DNA from 2 places in the Arthrobacter sp. LAR12-1-1.1 genome. Region 1 is predicted to be linked to the other one. Evidence: predicted binding sites of a transcription regulator. Region 1 holds the regulator's gene; the other holds the start of a gene.
What was found. The regulator LexA, encoded in region 1, represses DNA repair genes until DNA is damaged. The targets are predictions, from matches to a motif close to TCGAACANNTGTTCGA.
Positions count from the first base shown of each region.

Region 2: MRBLAR12_RS08355 (hotdog fold thioesterase) is a predicted target of LexA. The motif match lies at 8,446-8,461, and genes of this name have one in related genera.

Region 1 covers NZ_JBEGIG010000034.1:462,847-473,277, forward strand. The annotation lists gene hflX (GTPase HflX) at 1-1,182, shown strand, start outside; gene MRBLAR12_RS18230 (ATP-dependent DNA helicase) at 1,175-3,328, shown strand; gene lexA (transcriptional repressor LexA) at 3,387-4,136, opposite strand; gene MRBLAR12_RS18240 (LysM peptidoglycan-binding domain-containing protein) at 4,500-4,928, shown strand; gene MRBLAR12_RS18245 (histidinol-phosphate transaminase) at 5,016-6,134, shown strand; gene hisB (imidazoleglycerol-phosphate dehydratase HisB) at 6,205-6,831, shown strand; gene hisH (imidazole glycerol phosphate synthase subunit HisH) at 6,828-7,577, shown strand; gene MRBLAR12_RS18260 (hypothetical protein) at 7,578-7,736, shown strand; gene priA (bifunctional 1-(5-phosphoribosyl)-5-((5-phosphoribosylamino)methylideneamino)imidazole-4-carboxamide isomerase/phosphoribosylanthranilate isomerase PriA) at 7,780-8,526, shown strand; gene MRBLAR12_RS18270 (SseB family protein) at 8,540-9,472, shown strand; gene MRBLAR12_RS18275 (MFS transporter) at 9,534-10,431, shown strand, end outside.
Region 2 covers NZ_JBEGIG010000012.1:58,164-68,594, forward strand. The annotation lists gene MRBLAR12_RS08320 (globin domain-containing protein) at 27-1,235, opposite strand; gene MRBLAR12_RS08325 (PaaI family thioesterase) at 1,559-1,975, opposite strand; gene paaZ (phenylacetic acid degradation bifunctional protein PaaZ) at 2,137-4,239, shown strand; gene MRBLAR12_RS08335 (VOC family protein) at 4,383-4,790, shown strand; gene MRBLAR12_RS08340 (DUF427 domain-containing protein) at 4,889-5,764, opposite strand; gene MRBLAR12_RS08345 (TetR/AcrR family transcriptional regulator) at 5,834-6,439, opposite strand; gene paaK (phenylacetate--CoA ligase PaaK) at 6,471-7,799, opposite strand; gene MRBLAR12_RS08355 (hotdog fold thioesterase) at 7,816-8,334, opposite strand; gene MRBLAR12_RS08360 (cupin domain-containing protein) at 8,557-9,006, shown strand; gene MRBLAR12_RS08365 (acyl-CoA dehydrogenase family protein) at 9,122-10,318, opposite strand; gene MRBLAR12_RS08370 (MaoC/PaaZ C-terminal domain-containing protein) at 10,322-10,431, opposite strand, start outside.

The DNA.
Region 1 (10,431 bases):
GAGACAGCAGGCTCCGAGGTCCTCGACGGGCTCGTCCAGCGGCGGGCCAAGCCGGATCCCGGAACCTTCCTCGGCTCCGGCAAGGCGCAGGAACTGAAAGCCATCGTGATGTCCACCGGCGCCGACACCGTAGTGGTCGACGCCGAACTGGCCCCGTCCCAGCGGCGCGGACTGGAGGACATCGTCAAGGTCAAGGTCATTGACCGCACGGCCCTGATCCTGGACATCTTCGCGCAGCACGCGAAGAGCCGTGAAGGCAAGGCGCAGGTGGAACTGGCCCAGCTGGAATACCTGCTGCCGCGCCTGCGTGGCTGGGGCGAGTCGATGTCCCGCCAGGCCGGTGGCCAGGTGGGCGGCGCCGGCGCCGGCATGGGCTCGCGTGGTCCCGGTGAAACCAAGATCGAACTGGACCGCCGCCGCATCCGCACCCGGATGGCCAAGCTGCGCCGCGAAATCGCCGCCATGAAGCCTGCCCGGGAAACGAAGCGGGCCAACCGCCGTCGTAATGCGGTGCCCTCGGTGGCGATCGCCGGATACACCAACGCCGGGAAGTCCTCGCTGCTGAACCGGCTCACCGACGCCGGGGTCCTGGTGGAAAACGCCCTGTTCGCCACCCTGGATCCGACCGTCCGCAAGGCCGAAACCGCTGACGGGCTGGGGTACACCCTGGCGGACACCGTGGGATTTGTCCGGTCCCTGCCCACCCAGCTCGTGGAAGCATTCCGCTCCACGCTGGAAGAGGTGGCCGACTCGGACCTGATCCTGCACGTCGTGGACGTCTCGCACCCGGACCCCGAAGGCCAGATCGCCGCTGTCCGTACGGTCTTCAGCGAAGTCGACGCGCGCAAGGTTCCGGAAATCATTGTCCTGAACAAGGCCGACGCCGCAGACCCGTTCGTGGTGGAGCGGCTCAAGCAGCGGGAGCCGCGGCACGTGGTGGTCTCGGCCCGCACCGGTGAAGGCATTCCGGAGCTGCTCAAGGCCATCAGCGACGGCATTCCTCGGCCGAGCGTGAAGCTGGAACTGCTGATCCCGTACAACCGCGGGGACCTGCTCAGCAAGCTCCACGAGACCGACGCCGAGATCCTCAGCCTTGACCATGAGGAAACCGGAACCCGTGCCGTGGTGATGGTGCGTGAAGGACTCGCCGCTGAACTGGATCCCTTCATCAGCAATGACTGAGGCAGCGGTGACCAGGGCTGAGGCCGAACCTTCGGACGTTGATCCTGCGGACGTTGAATTGGCCGACGCTGAACCCGCGGACGCGGGAACTGCAGACGCCGATTCGGTTGCCGGTGCGGCCGGCGAGGAGTTCGTGGTGAAACTTCTCGACCGTGCCGTGTCCGGCATGGGCGGCCAGAGCCGCGATGGCCAGCACGAAATGGCCCGGCAGGTGGCGCGCGCGATAGACAGCGGCGACCACCTGCTGGTCCAGGCCGGCACCGGCACCGGCAAATCGCTGGCTTACCTGATTCCGCTGATCGCCCATTCGCTGACCAGCAACAAGCCCACCCTGGTGTCCACCGCAACCTTGGCGCTGCAGACGCAGATCGTGGGCCGGGACCTGCCCAGGCTGCTCAAGACCATCACCCCTGCCTTGGAACGGCCCGTCAAGGTCGCCCTGGTGAAAGGCCGGTCCAACTACGTGTGCAGGCACAAACTCGAGGGCGGTTTCCCGTCCGAAGAACCTTCCGAGGGACAGCTGTTTTCCCTTGGCGAGGACACGAGCGTGCCGCATTTCGCTGCCGCGCTTGGCGGGCCGTCCTCCCAGCTGGGCAAGGAAGTCGTCCGCCTCCGCGAATGGGCCGAGGAGACCGCGACGGGGGACCGCGACGAGCTCATGCCCGGCGTCACGGACCGGGCCTGGCGCCAGGTCTCGGTTACCTCCATGGAGTGCCTCGGCGCGCAGAAGTGCCCGCTCGCGGCCGAATGTTTCAGCGAGCTGGCACGGCAGAACGCCGCCGACGCCGACGTCGTGGTCACCAACCACGCCATGCTCGCCGTCAGCGCCTTCGAGGGTCTGGCGGTGCTGCCCGAGTACGACGTCGTGGTGGTGGACGAGGCGCACGAACTTCAGGACCGCGTCACGGGCGCGGTCTCAGGTCAGCTCTCCGTGGCGATGGTGCACGCCGCCGCGTCCGGGGCCCGGAAACATACGGGCATCACCGTGGACGCGCTGAACAATGCCGCGGCCCACCTGGAGCTGGCCATCGACGGGGTCCCCAGCGGGCTGATGCCCAACGGCCTGAACAGCGGGCAGTTGGACTGCATCGACCAGCTGCGCGACGCGTGCCGCGCCGCCCTGTCCGATTCCAAGGGCGACAGCTCCACGACGGCCGACGGCGGACGCCAGCTGGCGCGCTCACGCCTGATGGTCATCCTGGAACTCTGTGAGCGCCTCCTGGCCGCGCGCGAAAACCGCGAAGTAGTGTGGTTCTCCCGCAACAGCAGCTTCGACCCGGTGCAGGGCTACTCCCAGCCGGACGAGAGCGCGCCGGCCCTGATCAATGTTGCCCCGTTGAGCGTCGCGGGGCGTTTGCGCGAGGGTTTGTTCGCGGACCACACCGTCATCCTGACCTCGGCCACACTGGCCATTGGCGCTGCCTTCGAGCCTGCAGCCGGAGGCCTCGGCCTCGTTGGCAATGGCGCCCCGAGCTGGACCGGAGTCGACGTCGGGTCCCCGTTCGACTATCCGAAGCAGGGTATCCTCTATGTCGCCCGGCACCTGCCCAAACCCGGCCGCGGGACTTCCCCCGAGGCCTTGGATGAGCTGGAGAAGCTGATCCGCGCTTCCCGTGGCGGTGCCTTGTGCCTGTTTTCCTCGCGGCGCGCGGCGGAGGAAGCCGCCGAGGCCATGCGGCCCCGGCTGGGCCTCAGCATCCTGTGCCAGGGGGAGTCGACCATGACGGCGCTCGTGCGGCAATTTGCCGACGAGCCGGACACCTGTTTGTTCGGCACAATGTCCCTCTGGCAGGGCGTCGACGTTCCTGGGGTGTCCTGCCGGCTGGTGGTTATAGACCGGATTCCCTTCCCGCGGCCGGACGACCCGCTGATGACGGCACGCTCGCGGGCCGTCGCCCAGGCGGGCGGCAATGGCTTCATGTCCGTCTCGGCCACGCACGCCGCCATTCGGCTCGCGCAGGGCGCCGGACGGCTGATCCGTTCGACGTCGGACAAGGGCGTGGTGGCAGTGCTCGATTCGCGGCTGTCCACGGAGCGCTACGGCGGATTCCTCCGCGCCGCGCTTCCGCCGTTCTGGCCCACCACCGATTCATCGATAGCCATGGCTGCCCTGGAGCGCCTGGCGAAGGACTCCGCGAACGGCTGAGTCCCACGTTGAAGCGGGAGCTGGCCGGGACTGAAGCCGGCGGCCTCGCCGGGGATGGTTAGAGGGAGCGGAGTACCGAGACGACCTTGCCCATGATGACGGCGTGGTCGCCGAGGATGGGTTCGTACTGGGTGTTTTGCGGCAGCAGCCAGGTGTGGCCGTCCCGCTGGCGGAATGTCTTGACCGTGGCTTCGTCGTCCAGCAGGGCGGCAACGATGTCGCCGTTCACGGCGTCACCCTGGCGGCGGACAACCACCCAGTCACCGTCGCAGATCGCGGCATCAATCATCGAGTCGCCAGCCACCTTGAGCATGAAGAGTTCGCCATGGCCCACGAGCTGGCGGGGCAGCGGCATGACGTCCTCCACTACCTGGTCCGCGAGGATGGGTCCGCCGGCGGCGATGCGTCCGACGAACGGCACCATTGCCGTGTCGGTGGCGCTGGCGAGCTCAGACACCGAGAGGCCGCCGACGGCCCGCAGGCCGCTGGACTTCCCGACACCCGAAATCGGTGTGGTCCCCTCGTCCAGGGTCAGCGGCATGAGCACTTCCATGGCCCGCGGGCGCTTCGGATCGCGCCGCAGGTAGCCGAGCTTTTCAAGCTGGGAGAGCTGATGGGTCACGCTCGACAGGCTGGCGAGGCCGACGGTGTCGCCGATCTCGCGCATGGAGGGCGGGTAGCCCTTGTCCGTGACGGACCGCTGGATGGTCTCCAGGATTTTCTTTTGCCGGACGGTGAGGCTCTTGGGGGCCCGGGCGGGCTGCGGGCTCCGTGAGGTGGCCCTGCCGCCGGTGGCTTGTGCTGCCATGTTCGCCAACGCCTTTCCGTTCCGCCCGGCTGCCGTGGCTGCTGTCACCGGGACCTTCCGGCCTGAAATGTCAGACCCTGCTGATCAACTACTAACGAATTCACACAGGGAGTTCGTTAGTGGTTGTCCTGTCCCTCAAAAATAGGCCAGCCGCAGGGCTTTTTCAAACATTTGTTCTAGCGAGTCTCGACATCGTTCGTTAGTAAGTGCTAAAACAGAACGAGCAAGGTTCGAATATGTGTTCGATTTCGAGGTTTCCACTTCGGATCCGCTGTTCGGTTCTATGTTCGAAGGTTCGGCCGGTTGGCGGCGAGTACGTGGAGTACGCCGGGCGGCACCGTATGGTCCAGGAGGGCTCAGTTCATGTCAGCTTCAAGCGCGTTTCAAGACACTTTTGTTCAGGGCGTCTTTGTTCAGGGCGTCACGAATCACAACCGCAGCGGGGCGGGGGCCGCGGTTTCCGGCCGCCGGCCGAAGCAGCCGCCGCTGCGGCTTACCCAGCGCGGACGCTTCGTCTTCTTCGGTGTCCCGCTGATCCTTCTGGCGGCGTTCATCCTGTCGCTCAGCGGATTCCTCAACGCTCCCGCGAAAGCAGCGGATTCCGCTGACCAGCTCTCGCTGACGCCGACTGTCACCGTGACGGTGCAGCCGGGGGAGTCCCTCTGGGCCATTGCAGGGTCGTTGGCTCCGGAGCGCGATCCCCGCGACGTCGTGGCCGATATCGTGCAGCTGAACAACCTGGACGCCGCCCGTGTGATGCCGGGCCAGCAGCTGTTCGTCCCGTCCAAGTAGTACCCGCCAAGCCAAGCGACATCCCCCAAGTGCAGTCGCGGACGTCACAGTTTCAGTGCCCGTCCCGCTACCACTTAAACTGGTCACGTGACTGACCAGCTTGAGCGCCTCAACCGACTGCCCCTCCGAACCAATCTGCGTGGCCTGCGTCCGTATGGTGCGCCGCAGCTGGACGTCCCCATCCTGCTCAACGTCAACGAGAACACCCATGGTGTCCCGGCCGATGTCCGCGCGGCGATCACCGAGGCCGTCAGCTCCGCCGCTGCCGGGCTGAACCGCTATCCGGACCGCGAGTTCACCGAATTGCGCGAGGCCCTCGCCGAATACCTTGGCCACGGCCTGGACGCGGAGAATATCTGGGCCGCGAACGGATCCAACGAAGTCCTTCAGCAAATTCTCCAGGCATTCGGCGGCCCCGGCCGGACGGCCCTCGGGTTCCCTCCGACGTATTCGATGTACCCGCTGCTGGCTTCCGGCACGGATACGGAGTACATCGTCGGTGCCCGCGCCGCGGACTATGGGCTCAGCGCGGAATCGGCGGCCCGGCAGGTGCGCGAGCTTCAGCCCAACATTGTTTTCCTGTGCTCCCCGAACAACCCGACCGGTACGGGGCTGGGGCTTGATGTCGTCGAGGCCGTTTATGACGCCGGCGAAGCCAGTCAAACCATCGTGATCGTTGACGAGGCCTACCACGAGTTCGCCCACGACGGCACGCCCAGCGCGCTCACCCTGCTGCCTGGCCGGGAGCGGCTCATCGTCTCGCGCACCATGAGCAAGGCCTTCGCCCTCGCCGGCGCAAGGCTTGGCTACATGGCCGCCGCACCGGAAGTCGCGGACGCCCTGCGCCTGGTCCGTCTCCCGTACCATCTCTCCGCCATCACCCAGGCCGCGGCCCTGGCCGCCCTGCGCCACCGGGGAGCGCTCATGGCCGACGTCGAGGACATCAAGCGCCAGCGCGACCGGATCGTGTCGGAACTGACGCGGCTGGGCCTGAGCCCGGCCGCCTCCGATTCCAACTACGTGTTCTTCGGCGGCCTGGAAAACCCCCACGCGGTCTGGCAGGACATGCTGGACGCCGGTGTCCTGATCCGCGACGTCGGCATCCCGGGGCACCTTCGCGTGACCGCCGGCACTGAGACAGAAACCACAGCCTTCCTTGAGGCGCTTGAACGCATCCTGAACGGCTCCGCAAAGCCGCAGGCCTAGACTTGGTGGGGAGCCCGAGCGCCCCGCCAGACTGCCCAACACCCTGCCTTCTTCCAAAGGACACATCTACATGAGCAACACGGGATCCACCGCCGCCGAGGGCCGGACCGCACGCATGGAACGGACCACCAGTGAGTCCTCGGTCCTGGTCGAGATCAACCTGGACGGCACCGGCGTTTCAGACATCAGCACGTCGGTCCCGTTCTACGACCACATGCTGACCGCCCTCAGCAAGCACTCCTTGATTGACATGACCGTCAAGGCCACCGGCGACACCCACATCGATGTCCACCACACTGTCGAGGACGTGGCCATCACCTTCGGCGAGGTTCTGCGGACCGCCCTGGGGAACAAGGCCGGGATTCGCCGGTTCGGCGAGGCGACCGTGCCCCTGGACGAGGCCCTCGCACAGGCCGTCGTAGACGTCTCCGGCCGTCCGTACCTGGTCCACGCCGGTGAGCCGGCAGGCCAGGAATACCACCTGATCGGCGGCCACTTTACGGGCTCCCTGACCCGCCACGTCTTCGAGGCGATCACGCTGCACGCCGGGATCTGCCTGCACATGAACGTCACTGCCGGGCGCGACCCCCACCACATCGTCGAGGCCCAGTTCAAAGCCTTTGCCCGGGCGCTGCGCGCAGCCGTCGAACCGGATCCCCGCGTCGAGGGCATTCCGTCCACAAAGGGTGCTTTGTGACCGGCCCGCTGCTTCGCGACGGGGCCATCATCGACCCCGCCGCCGCGACCAAGCCGGTGTCCCCGGAGGGCAAGCCCACCGTCACGGTGCTGGACTACGGCTCCGGGAACGTCCGGTCCGCCGTCCGCGCGCTTGAGCGGGCCGGCGCCGAGGTCATCCTCAGCTCCAAGCCCGAAGACGTCCTCAACGCCGACGGCCTCGTTGTCCCCGGTGTCGGCGCCTTCGAAACCGTCATGCGCGAACTCAAAGCCGTTGACGCCATCCGCATGATCGGCCGCCGTGTCGCCGGAGGCCGCCCCGTGCTGGCCATCTGTGTCGGACTGCAGGTGCTGTTCGAGGCCGGCGTCGAGCACGGCACGGAAGCCGAGGGCATGGGGGAGTGGCCTGGCAAGGTGGAGCTGTTGCCGGCCGACGTCGTGCCCCACATGGGCTGGAACACCGTCTCCGTCCCGGAGGGGTCCAAGCTGTTCGCCGGGGTCGAGGGCGAGCGCTTCTACTTCGTGCACTCCTACGGTGTCCAGCACTGGGACTTCGACGTCATCCAGCCGAGGATGGCGGCGCCCCTGGTGACCTGGTCCGACCACGGTGCCCCGTTCATCGCGGCTGTGGAAAACGGCCCGCTGTGCGCCACCCAGTTCCACCCGGAGAAGTCCGGCGACGCCGGCGCCCGCTTGCTGCGCAACTGGGTCCAGGGCCTGCGCCCCACGTCCCCGGAACAAACCGCAGCCCCGGAACGGACCGCCTAGATGTGGTCCCTGGTGCTCATGGGCGTCGCCGGCCTGCTGGTTGGCGGCGCGATCTCCTTCCGGCAGCAGAAAAGTCCGCTCTGGGTGCAGATCGTTTTCTACATCCTGGCCGGAATGTCGCTGCTGGCTGCCTACCTCCTGACCCTGCCGGCGGCCTGACGGCCCCGCTCCCAACTACCATCCCCAAGCTGAGGACTCCACGATGACCACCGAAACCCCGCTGCCCGTACTTGAGCTACTGCCCGCCGTCGACGTCGTCAACGGCCAGGCCGTCCGGCTCGTGCAGGGCGAAGCCGGCAGCGAGACGAGCTACGGTACCCCGCTGGAGGCCGCCCTCAACTGGCAGCAGCAGGGGGCTGAGTGGGTGCATCTGGTTGACCTGGATGCCGCGTTCGGGCGCGGCTCCAACGCCGAGCTCCTGCGCGAGGTCGTCGGCCGGCTCGATATCAAGGTGGAGCTCTCCGGCGGCCTGCGCGACGACGAATCCCTCGAGAAAGCCCTCGACCTCGGCGTTGCCCGCGTGAACCTGGGCACCGCGGCACTGGAGAACCCGGAGTGGACGGCCCGGGTGATCGAACGCTTCGGCGACAAGATCGCCGTCGGCCTGGATGTCCGCGGCACCACCCTCGCCGGCCGGGGCTGGACCAAGGAAGGCGGGGACCTCTGGGAGGTGCTCGGCCGCCTCGAGGACGCCGGCTGCGCCCGGTACGTCGTCACCGACGTGACCAAGGACGGCACGCTCCAGGGCCCCAACGTCGAACTCCTGCGCCAGATGGTCGAGAAGACCGGCAAACCGGTGGTCGCTTCCGGCGGCATTTCCAGCCTTGAGGACCTCTTGGTCCTGCGTTCCCTGGTGCCGCTCGGCGTCGAAGGCGCCATCATCGGCAAGGCCCTCTACAACGGCAACTTCACCCTGCCTGAGGCCCTCGACGCAGCCGGCCGCCGCTAGGCGGTCAGTGCCCATGACGCACACCCACGATCCCCACGACTCCCATGACGCAGCGCAGCCGGGCACCGGGGCCGGTCCGGTCCGGCATCTGCCCGGACACATCGCGGCCGCCCTTGCCGGCGCCGGCGGGGCCACGGACTCCGCCGGCCAACCCTGGGCGGGCCGCAGTCTGTCCGGCGATGACGCAAAGATCCACAATTTCGAGGACGACGACGGCACTGCCGACGCCGGCTACCTGGCGGCATTGGCCGGCCTCGCCGCGGGCACGGGCGACGAGGCGGCCGTGGTGGCCGCGCTTGCCACCGCCCGGGTGTTCGTGCCAATCCTCGCCCAGCTCGCCGAAGAGGGCGAGGCCGCGGCCGGGCCCCACGGGGACCAGCTGCACTCGGACAAACAGGCCGACATGGCCCTCGTGACGCTCAAGGCTCCGGACGGGCGGACCGCCATGCCGGTGTTCACCTCGGCGGCGGCACTGAAGGCGTGGCACCCGGAAGCCAGGCCGGTCGCCGTGTACGCGGCCCGCGCCGCCCTGTCCGCGGTCGCGGAAGGCGCCGAGCTGCTGGTGCTCGATCCCGGCTCCGACCTGACGTTCGTGGTGCGCAGGCCGGCGGTTTGGGCCCTCGCCCAGCAGCAGACCTGGACACCGTCTTACGCCGATCCGGACCTCGCAGGGGCCCTCGGGGAGGGCGCAGTTAGCTTTCCGGCGGTCCGCCGTGTTGAAATTCATCCTGGGGGTGGAGTTGCCTCGGCCACGGCCGATGGCAGGCGGCTCCCCGGTGGGGGAGCCGGTCCGGAACTCCGTGTGGTCCTCTACCTTGAAGACGGGCTCGACGCCGCCGGCGTACAGTCCATCGTCGCTGGCCTCAACAACGCCTGGGCCCGGAATGAAATCTTTGCCGAGCGGGTTGATTCGATCGAGGTCAAGCTGCAGCGCGCAGCACCATAGCTGACGGCCCAACGGGGGGACTTCCCGGTGCTGCCGTGGCAGTACCAGAAGGAAGTAGTCCGTGAACTTCGCGCTTTACCGTCAGTTGCTGGCCGTCCGGCCCATCAGGCGGCTCCTGCTGGTCGGCATGATCGCCCGCATACCGCATTCGGCGGCCGGCGTCCTGCTGACCCTGCACATCGTCCTGACCCTCGGCCAGGGCTACGCGGCCGCCGGCGCAGCCGCCGCCGTGATGACGATCGGAATCGCTGTCGGCGCGCCCTGGCGCGGGCGCCGGGTTGACACCGCGGGGCTGCGTAAGGCGCTGATTCCGTCCGTCATCTCCGAGACCGTGATCTGGTCGATCGTGCCGCACGTGTCCTACGAGGCCTTGCTTCCCTTGGTGTTCGTCGGAGGCCTGCTGACCCTCCCCATCTTCAGCGTGGTGCGGCAGTCGCTGGGCGTGCTGGCCCCCGGTGAACAGCGCCGCACGGCCTTTACCCTGGACGCCATCGCCACCGAACTGGTCTTCATGATTGGCCCCGCTGTCGGAGCCGTCGTCGCCACCAGCGGGCACTCCGTCCTGGGCCTGACTGTAGTGGGAGTAGCCACGTCCGTCTCGGGACTCTTCCTCATGTGGTTCAACCCGCCCACCCGGAGCGCTTCCCCCGACGCCGCGCTCGAGGCGCAGGAACTGGAATGCGCGGAAGCCGCCGTCGTCGCCGCCGCGCCGGCCCATCTGCAGGAGGCCGCAGCCGAACTGGCACCCCTGGCAGCCGCCGCCGAGGAACGGCGCCAGCGGGGCTCCGGCCTGCGACACAGGGTCATCCACAACTTCAGCTGGTTCACCGCCGCCGTCGCCGCCGTATTTGCTGTCGCCGCCGGTGCCGGCATGGTCCTCAGCGGCACCGACGTCGGCATCGTTGCAGCCCTACAGACCGGCGGCCACGAGGCCGAAATCGGTATCGTGTTCCTCTTCT
Region 2 (10,431 bases), on a different contig from region 1:
TTCGGGGGCAGAACCGCGAGACGCGGCTACTGGAAGTCAGCCAGCCAGAGATCCGGGCCGAAGACCTCGTATTGAATGTCCTTCGCCGGTACGCCACCAGCGATCAAGGCGCTCCGAACCGATTTCAGGAACGGCAGGGGACCGCAGAGGTAGTACTCGGCGTCGTCGGGGAGTTCCACCGCTCCGACGTCCATGAAGCCGGAGAACTCGGATCCGGAGTCACTTCCGCCGACAGTGGGATTCAGGAACCACGTCCTCAACGTCCCGTCCGGCAAGGCAGCCAGATCCTCCGTGACCTGCCCCCGAAGTGGGAAGGACGCCTCGCTGTCGTCGGCATGCAGCATTATCACCTGCCGCTGGGAACCGGACTTGACGAGGTGCGACAGCATTCCGGCCATCGGGGTGATCCCGATCCCCGCGCTGGCCAGGACCAGGGGCCGGTCCGTGTACTCCAGCACCACATCGCCGAAGGGTGCCGAGAGCTCCACCTCGTCGCCCACCCGGACCTCATTGTGCAGCAGATTGGACATCTCGCCGTCGGGGGTCCCGAGTCCTTGGACCCGCTTCACCGCGAACTGCCGGTGCTGGCCGTCGTCGGCCTTGGTCAGGCTGTACTGCCTGGGCTGGTGGACGCCGTCGTGCATTTGCATCTTGATCGTCACGTACTGCCCCGGCAGGGAAGGCTTGACGTCGCGCTCGTCGGTACGTTCGACGACGAACGAGACGACGTCGTCTGTCTCCTGGATCCGCTGCACCACCCGCCATGTCCGCCAGATGGTTTCGGGGGAGAGGTGCACGGCGTTGTACAGCCCGCGCTCCTTGTTGATGAGCAGGTTCGCCAGCAGCCAGTAGACCTCGTCCCAGGCGGCGGCGACCTCGGGGGTGACGGCATCCCCCAGGACATCCACGATCGCCCACATGAGGTGGTCGTGGACAACCTGGTACTGGTCCGGGCTCAGGCCCAGCGAGACGTGTTTGTGGGCCACCCGGGAGAGCAGATGGTCCGGCACCTGATCCGGTTTCTCCACGAGCATGGTGGCGAATGCCGCGATGGATCCGGCGAGTGCCTGCTGCTGGCGGCCGTCCGCCTGGTTTCCCCTGTTGAACAGGCCGTCCAGGAGGTCCGGCCGTGCCTCGAACATATGTTTGTAGAAGCGCTTGGCGATCTCCTCGATGTGCTCGCCGACTACGGGAAGCGTTGCCTGGATGACAGGAAGTGAGGTGTCTGAGAGCATGGTGGATCCCTTCCGGTGCGACCGGTGCAACCCGTCGGTGGCGGGCGACTCAGCACTACCAAGCTAACAGCCGGGGCAACGGGCCTTCCGGGTCGATCGGCCCTACACCGACGGGGGCGACCGGTGTAGGCGGCGTTCACGCCCGGGCCCAGTTTCCCGCCCCCGCCCCCGTCCAGGCCCACGCCCAGGTCCCGTTCCATGCCCCGGCTCGCCGGAAAGCTGCGGGGGCGCCGTACGGCTACGGCCACCCCGCAGGTCTCCGGCGACCCCGAGGCGGCGACCCCGAGGCGTCGGGCCCCAGGCGCGGGCCGCGAACTCGGGAGTCAGGCCTTGCGGGCCAGCAGCAGATTGGTGATCCGCAGCGTGCAGAGCCGCTGGCCGGCCTCGTTCGTGATCAGCACCTCGTGCGTGGTCAGGGTGCCGCCCAGATGGATCGGGGTTGCCGTGATCGTGATCAGCCCCTCGCGGGCCGATTTATGGTGCGTGGCCGAGACGTCGACGCCCACCGCCGTCTTGCCCAGGGTGCTGGCGTGGATGACGGCGGCCCAGGAGCCCACGGCCTCGCCCACGGCCAGGGAGGCGCCGCCGTGCAGGAGCCCGAACGACTGCCGGTTGCCCTCCACCGGCATGGTCGCCACCACGCGGTCCACGGACTCCTCGACGATCTTCACGCCCATCTTCTCGTCGAGTTCCCCGAGGGTGATCTTCCACATCTCGGTGCTGCCGGTCTCGGGCGTCATAGCGTCTCCTTTGTTGCCGGCCGGCCGCGGCCCGGTCGGTGCCACCGCTGCTAGTGTGCGGCAGGCCTCATTCATGTACTCTAGATCATATTACCGAACGGACGGTCAGTAATGTTCCGGCCGTGTTGATCTTGCTCCCCCGTTGGAAGGACCCGTCAACGATGACCACCACAGCCGCACCCACAGTAGACACTGTCGAGATCGTTCCCAGCTTCATCCGGGGTTCCTGGTGGACTCCCGACGCCGCCTCCGCCGCCGGCGCAGCGCCGGTCCTGGACGCCAGCACCGGCGAACTTCTGGCCAAAGTGAGCACCGAGGGGCTCGACCTCGCCGCCGTCGTGGACTACGGCCGCACCACCGGCCAGGCGGAACTGGGCACGCTGACCTTCCACCAGCGCGCGCTCAAGCTCAAGGAGCTGGCGCAGTACCTCAACGGCCGCCGCGAGGAGTTCTACGCGCTCTCGGCGCAGACCGGCGCCACCAAAATCGACTCAATGGTCGACATCGACGGCGGGATCGGCGTCCTGTTCACTTTCGGGTCCAAGGGCCGCCGCGAACTGCCCAACTCCCAGGTGGTGGTCGATGGCCCCATGGAGGTGCTGTCCCGCGACGGCTCGTTCGCCGGTGAACACATCTACACCCGCATTCCCGGCGTCGCCGTGCAGATCAATGCCTTCAACTTCCCCGTGTGGGGCATGCTCGAGAAGCTGGCCCCGGCCTTCCTCGCCGGCGTGCCCACCATCGTCAAGCCGGCCACCCCCACCGGGTACGTGGCCGCCGCCGTGGTCAAGGCGATCGACGAATCCGGCATCCTGCCCACGGGCTCGCTGCAGCTGATTTCCGGCTCCGTCCGCACCCTGCTGGACCACCTGGACTACCGCGACCTCGTGGCCTTCACCGGCTCCGCCTCGACCGCCAACACGCTCAAGTCCCACCCCAACGTGGTCAAGGGCGGGGTCCGCTTCACTTCCGAAACCGATTCCCTCAACGCCGCGATCCTGGGCCCGGACGCCGTCAAGGGCACGCCGGAATTTGATGCCTTCATCAAGTCCCTCGTCACCGAGATGACGGTCAAGGCCGGCCAGAAATGCACCTCGATCCGCCGCGCGATCGTGCCGCAGGAACTCGTCGCCGACGTCACCGCCGCCGTGGGGGAACGCATCCGCGAACGCGTCGTGCTCGGTGACCCCCGGGCCGAGGGCGTCACCATGGGCGCCCTGGCCTCCCTCGAGCAGCTCGCCGACGTGCGCGCCGCCGTCCAGTCCATGCTCGACGCCGGCGGGGAGCTTGCCTACGGCACGCTCGATGCACCGAAGGTCACCAGCGCGGACGGCAGCATCGGCGTCGTCGACGGCGGTGCCTTCATGTCCCCTGTCCTGCTGAGCTGGGCCAACCCTGAGGCCGACGAGGTCCACTCGCTCGAGGCCTTCGGCCCGGTGTCCTCGGTGATCGGCTACACGGACCTGGCCGACGCCGTCCGCCTCGCCGCCCGCGGCGGCGGCTCGCTGGTCGCCTCGGTCTGCACGAACGACCCCGCCGTGGCGCAGCAGCTGGTCACCGGGATCGCGGCCCACCACGGCCGCGTGCTCATGCTCAACCGCGAGGACGCCCGCAGCTCCACCGGCCACGGCTCCCCGGTCCCGCACCTGGTCCACGGCGGGCCCGGCCGCGCCGGCGGCGGCGAAGAGCTCGGCGGCATCCGCTCGGTGATGCACCACATGCAGCGCACCGCGATCCAGGGCTCGCCCAACATGCTCACCGCCGTCACCGGCGTCTGGCACACCGGCGCGGACCGCAACTTCACGCTCGAGACCGAAGGCCAGCACCCGTTCCGGAAATCCCTGGCCACGCTGCACATCGGCGACGCCATCCGCTCCGAGCTGCGTGAGGTCTCGCTGGAGGAGATCACCAAGTTCGCGAACTCCACCGGCGACACGTTCTACGCCCACACCAACCAGGAAGCCGCCGCCGCCAACCCGTTCTTCCCGGGCATCGTGGCGCACGGCTACCTCCTGCTCAGCTGGGCCGCCGGCCTGTTCGTGGAGCCCGCACCGGGCCCGGTCCTTGCCAACTACGGCCTGGAGAACCTGCGGTTCATCACCCCGGTGGCCGCGGGCGACTCCATCCGCGTGACCCTGACGGCCAAGAAGATCACCCCGCGCGAGACCGACGAGTACGGCGAGGTGGCCTGGGATGCCGTCCTGACCAACCAGAACGACGAAATCGTGGCGACCTACGACGTACTGACCCTCGTCGAGAAGTAGCCTCACCCGACGCTCCCTCCCGTTGCGCTATCACTTGTGGCTGCCAAAAGGTCGAAATGGCCGCCACAAGTGATAAGGCAACCGGGGAGGGGGCTCTTTCCACCCCGCTCCGGCGTAAAATCTTGCTCGTAGGAGGTGGCGAAATGACCCTAGTACTGAACAAAGCCACAACAGTCCTGCCAGTCGATGATGCAGCGCGTGCCCGGCATTTCTACGAGGACACTTTGGGGCTCCCGCACCGCGGCGTGGCAGACGACGGAAGCGAAATGTTCGGCTCAGAAGGCGGCCCGATGCTGCAGCTGATGCCTGTCAAGGATGGAAAGCACTCAGAGCACACCACCCTGAGTTTTGAAGTCAGCGAGATCGAACGCACAGTCAAGGATATGGAAGCCAAGGGCGTCATGTTCCAGGACTACGATCTCCCGGATCTCAAGACCGAGAACCACATTTGTACAACGGATTCAGAGAAGTGCGCCTGGTTCATGGACTCCGAGCACAATATTCTCTGCGTGCACGAGAACATCACCACGGCAGCTGATTACCAGCTCTGAGATCCGGTCCAGCCCTGGAAATTCGGGGGGACAAGATCAGTGCGGACAGATGCACGGCGCTCCGGCTCAGCGGGGCGCCTTTCTCGTGCGCACGGCCGTTAGCGTGCCCCCGGACCTCCCCCCGGACCGTCCGATCTGTCCGGGCGGGACCACGGCGACACGGGGCGGGTCTGGAGCACGCCGTCGACGCTCACGTCGACGCGCTCATTGTAGAAACTGATGAGGCCGTGGATCTGGGCGGCGTCGCGGTACCGCCGGTCATAGCTCCACGCGATGTTCCGGCCCTGCGCGGAATCCGGGTAGCTCCAGTAGCGCGCCTGGCCCTTGTAGGGGCAGACGGTCCGCTTGGGGCTTTCCTCCATCAGGTCCAGCCGCACATCCGACGGCGGGATGTAGTAGCGCACCGGCAGCATCGTTTCGTAGAGCAGCTGCGCGCCGTTCGTCGCGGCCAACGTTACGCCGTCGAGACCTACCTCAACGGTGAGCGAGGACGCCCGGATGTCCACACGGTGGAACGGGTCGCGGGGATGGCCGATGATTTCCTCGTCGTCCTCCAGCCAGTCGAAAGCGTTGAAGTCCAGCACCACATATCCGGCCAGGTCGGGGTCCGCTGGCCGGAAGGCAGCGCGGGGCAGCCTCCCGTGGGAGGTCACGACGTCGAGCTCCTCGCCGGCCGCTGTGTGCCGGCCGAACGACGTGCGCGGATCCAGTGCCTGCGGCCCCTCCAGACCCATCCTGAAGCCGTGTTCCGTCACGTCGCCCGCCTGCTGACCCGGCGGCGCGAGTTCAGCCCGGAGGTCAACGTCGGAAACGGCGTAGACAGGGGTGACGCGTTTGGGCTCCCACACCAGGAGCGCGTGAAGAGTGTCGACGACGGCCATCCCGCCCACCATGGCACGGACTCTTTTCTCGGTGGGCTGGTATCGCAAATCGGGGAATGTGCTGAAGAGGACCTCAGATAACTTCGTGGCCATGACTACAGGGTGGGCGTCCGTTATCCTGCCGTCAACGACTGTCCCGGCCACCCGCCCGCCGGCGGGCGGTCAGCGGGGGACGTGGAGGCCGTGGAACGCCATGGTGATGACGTCGTCGGCCAGCTTTTCCGGCGACAGCGAACCGCCGGGTTTGTACCACTCGACAATGGAGTTGATGGTGCCGAACAGCAGGCGGGTCACGGTGCGGGGATCGATGTCCTGGCGCAGGGAGCCCTCGTCCCGGGCCTCGGAAATCAGCGCGGCGACCTTGTGGTCGAAGGTGCGGCGCCGTTCCAGCGCGTCCCGCTCGATCTCCGTGTTCCCGCGCAGGCGCAGCAGCAGCGTCACGAAGGGCAGCCGCTCCACCAGGACCGAGATGGTCTGGCGGACCACGAACTCCAGCCGGGCATCGGCCGAGCCGGAGGTGGCCCCGGGCTGGTCCAGGATCGCCTCAAGCCCGCCCAGGGCGTGATCCAGGGCGAGCTTGAGCAGGTCGCCCTTGGACGGCACGTGATGGTAGATCGCGGACTTGGAGATGCCCAGGTTCTCGGCAAGGATGCCCATCGAGGTGGCGTCGTAGCCGTGGCGGTTGAAGACGTCGACGGCGATCACCAGCACCGACTGCTGGTCATAGCCGGGACGGCCGCGCTTCGTTGTGATTGCTGTGCTGGGCATAGTGGCTAGTTTCTCACGATCGGGTGCTCACTCAGGCCTTGGGCCGCATGTCGTAGATCCGCCGCAGCTTGCCGTTGGACCGCTCCAGCGAGCCGGGCTCGACGACGTCGACCGTGCAGGAGGAGCCCACATGGATCTTGATCTGCTGCTGCAGGGCCTTGGCGGCCGCCGCCGCGCCCTCGGCCGTGACGGCGTCGCGGCGCTCGATCTTAACGGTCATCTGGTCCATCCGATGGCCCTCGGGCCGGGTGAGCTCCAGCTGGAAGTGCGGGCTGAGCTCGGGGATGCGCAGAGCGATCTCCTCGATCTGTGACGGGAACAGGTTCACGCCGCGCAGGATGATCATGTCGTCGCTGCGGCCGGTGATGCGGCCCATGCGGCGGTGCGCCGGGCGCGCGGTGCCCGGCAGCAGCCGGGTGAGGTCCTTGGTGCGGTACCGGATGATCGGCAGCGCTTCCTTGGTGAGAGAGGTGAAGACGAGCTCGCCCGGTTCACCGTCGCCCAGCACCACCGTGGGGTCGAAGGCGTCGATGATCTCGGGGCGGAAGTGGTCCTCCCAGATGTGGCTGCCGTCCTGCGTTTCCACGGCTTCGCCGGCGACGCCCGGGCCCATGACCTCGGAGAGGCCGTAGATGTCGCAGGCCTTGAGGTTCATGGTGGTCTCGAGCTCGTGCCGCATTTCCTCGGTCCACGGCTCGGCGCCCAGGACCGCGTACTTCAGCGACGTGGAGGCCGGGTCGATGCCCTGCTTGATCATCGCGTCGGCAATGGTCAGCAGGTACGTGGGGGTGGCCAGGATGGCGTCGGGCTTGAAGTCCTGGATGAGCGTGATCTGGCGCTCGGTCTGGCCGCCGGAGATCGGGATGACGGTGCAGCCGAGGGCCTCGGCGCCGGCGTGGGCGCCCATGCCGCCGGTGAACAGGCCGTAGCCATAGGCGTTGTGCACCTTCATGCCCGGCCGGACGCCGGAGGCGCGCAGCGAGCGGGCCACAAGCTTGGCCCAGTCGGCGAGGTCCTTCTTGGTGTAGCCCACCACGGTGGCGCGGCCCGTGGTGCCGGAGCTGGCGTGGATCCGCGCGACCTCGTGCTGCGGCACGGCGAACATGCCGAAGGGGTACTCGAGGCGGAGGTCCTCCTTGGTGGTGAAGGGGAACTTGCCGAGGTCGGAGAGTTCACGCAGGTCCGTCGGGTGGACGCCGGCCTCGTCGAACTTGCGCTTGTACAGGGGGACGCGGTCATAGGCGTAGGCCACCGTGTGCTGCAGGCGGCTGAGCTGGAGCGCCTCGAGCTCGTCGCGGGAGATGGTCTCCTCGCGGTCCAGGACAGCGTCAGTTGTGGCGGCGGCAGTTTCTTGGGTCATCAGTGGTTCCCTGTTTCTATTTCTTGGAGATGGTGCGGCTGCGGCCGCGGAACTCGGCGATGAGTTCGCCCGGGAGGATATCGGTGGGGAGCTGGCCCGGAAGGGTTGCTGCGGGGGCCGCGCCGGCCGGTGCCGCCGTCGGGATGCCCGCGCCAGGATCGGCGGCGTAGATCTGGATGTCGTACAGCCCGCTGCGTCCTGTGCTGGCGCGGCGGTTCGCGACGGCGGTCAGCACTTGTCCGCGGAAGGCGGGTTTCAGGAAGTTGATGTCGACGCCGGCAGCAACGGTGATGTTGGAGTCCTCGCCCGGGAGCGGATTGGCCGGGTTGCAGGCCAGCGCGAAAGCCGTGTCGCCGAAGGCGAAGATCATTCCGCCGTGGGCCATGCCGAAGCCGTTGAGCATTTCCTGCCGGAGTCTCATGCGGATCGTGGCATGCCCGTCGTCCAGCGCGAGGACTTCGATGCCCATCCATTCCGAGGCGTAGTCGTCTTTCAGGATGGGGTGGGTGCCCCCGGAAACCGTCAGTTCAGCCATGCGTCGTTGCCTCCAGCTTTATTTACCGAATGTTCATTAGGTAATCCCATTTTGGACCAAGCTGTCAAGAGCCGGTAGGCGTTGGTGCCCTGCTGGGACCAAGAGGCATGGACGAACAAGCGTACGTCTTGACTCGCTGGTGCGAAGGACACATACTGAATTCGGGCCCCGGCTGCAATGACGAAACCGGCGGCAACTCAAGAACCTTGGAAGGGATTTGCCATGACTGAAGTGGCCTTTGACATCAACCGCAACGTGGACCTGTTCCGTGTGAACCGGGCAGACGAACTGGCCGCCGCGCCGGGACAGACGCTGAATGCCCGCCGCATCTCCGGCGTCAGCAAGGAAAGCAGTCCCGTTGAGCGACTCTGGTTCGGCAAGGTCTTCACCGGTCCCGGGGAGATCTCGGATGCCCACCACCACGGGGAGGCCAACACGGGAGGCTATGTGCTGAAGGGCCGTGGCTTTATCCGCTACGGCGAGGGCTACGGCCAGATCGTCTACCTGGAAGAGGGTGACTTCGTCTTCGTGCCGCCGTTTATGCCGCACATCGAAGGCAACGCCAGCAAGACCGAGGAACTGGTCTGGATGACCACCCGCACGCCGGACAACATCGTCGTTAACCTGCGCGACCAGGACGTCGTGGACCTTGAAATCGACTACCGGTCCTGATTTCCCCCAACAATAGGGCGGCTACCGAAAGGTAGTCGCCCTTTTGCTGTCGTTGGTCCAAATATAGGGGCGGCTACCGAACAGGTAGCCGCCCCTTGTCGTTGCTAGGTGCCGGTCAGAAGGACCGGGGAAGTCCCAAGTGCTTCTCGCCGATGTAGTTGCGCGTCATCTCGTCAGTAAGCGGCGCGAACGTGTACAGCCGGGCATCGCGGAAGTAACGCTGCATGGGCAGGCCGCGGAAGAAGCCCCAGCCGGCCATGACCCGCATGCCAACGTCGGTGGTGGTGGTTGCTGCGTCGGACGCTGCTAGCTTCGCCATGGCGGACCAGGTCTCATTGGTTCCCTCGCCGCCGTCGGACGCTTCTGCCGCCTGGCGCAGGAGGAGCCTGGCGGATTCAATTTTCACGCTGGCATCCACCAGATTGTGCTGGAGCCCCTGGAAGGAGCCCACGGGGCGGCCAAAAGCGTGCCGCTGACGTGCCCATCCGACGGCGGTTTCCATGGCTCCGCGGGCGATCCCCAAAGCCACCGCGGCCCCATTGAGCCGCTCGCCGTTGAGCGTATCCAGAACCTGGCGGAATCCCCTGTCCAGTTCACCCAAGACGTTTGCTGCCGGGACCCGCACGTCGTCGAGGTAGACGTCGCACTGCGCGAGGCCGCGGATGCCCATGGTGTCGATGACTTCGGTCCTGATCCCGGGTGTGGAGCGGGGGAGTAGGAACATGGTGATGCCGTCAATGGCGGAGCGGGTGGTTTCGCTGGTCCGGGCCAGGAGGATCAGGTAGTCCGCGTCCATCGCACCGCCGATCCATTTCTTCTGTCCGGAGATGGAGTAGCTACCGTCCTCCAGGCGGGTGGCGTTGGTCTTCATGGCCCGGGCAACGTCAGTTCCGCCGTCGGGCTCGCTCAGTCCGAAGGACATCTTGGCTTTGCCGGCATGCAGCGGAGCCAGGAACTCTTCCTGCTGCCGGCGGTTGCCGTAGGTGTGAAGGAGCTGGACGCCCATGTACTGGACCACCATGCTCACGGCCACCGACGTGGGGCCGGCGCCGAGTTCCTCAAGAACCACCGCCTGCGCCTGGTGTTTGGGTCCGCGGCCGTGGAGCTCGCCGTCGAGCTTGATCAGACCGGCGGCGCCAATCTCGCGGTATAGCTCGACGTCGTATTCTTCGGCTTCGTCGAACTTGTTGAGCCGCTCCGGCGTGACGTGCTCGGCGAGCATGGCGCGCACACGTGTCCGCAGCGCTGCGAATTCGTCGGGCTCGGAGATTTCGGCCGGCGGTGCCGGGCGGAAATTGTCCTGGATTGTCATGGCCTACTTCCTTTTCATGATGAAGCTGCTGCTGAACGTCATGACGGTGGAACCGTCCTGTTTCAGTACGGAGTAATCGATTTTCCAGATGCCCTGGTCCGGTTTTTTGGTCT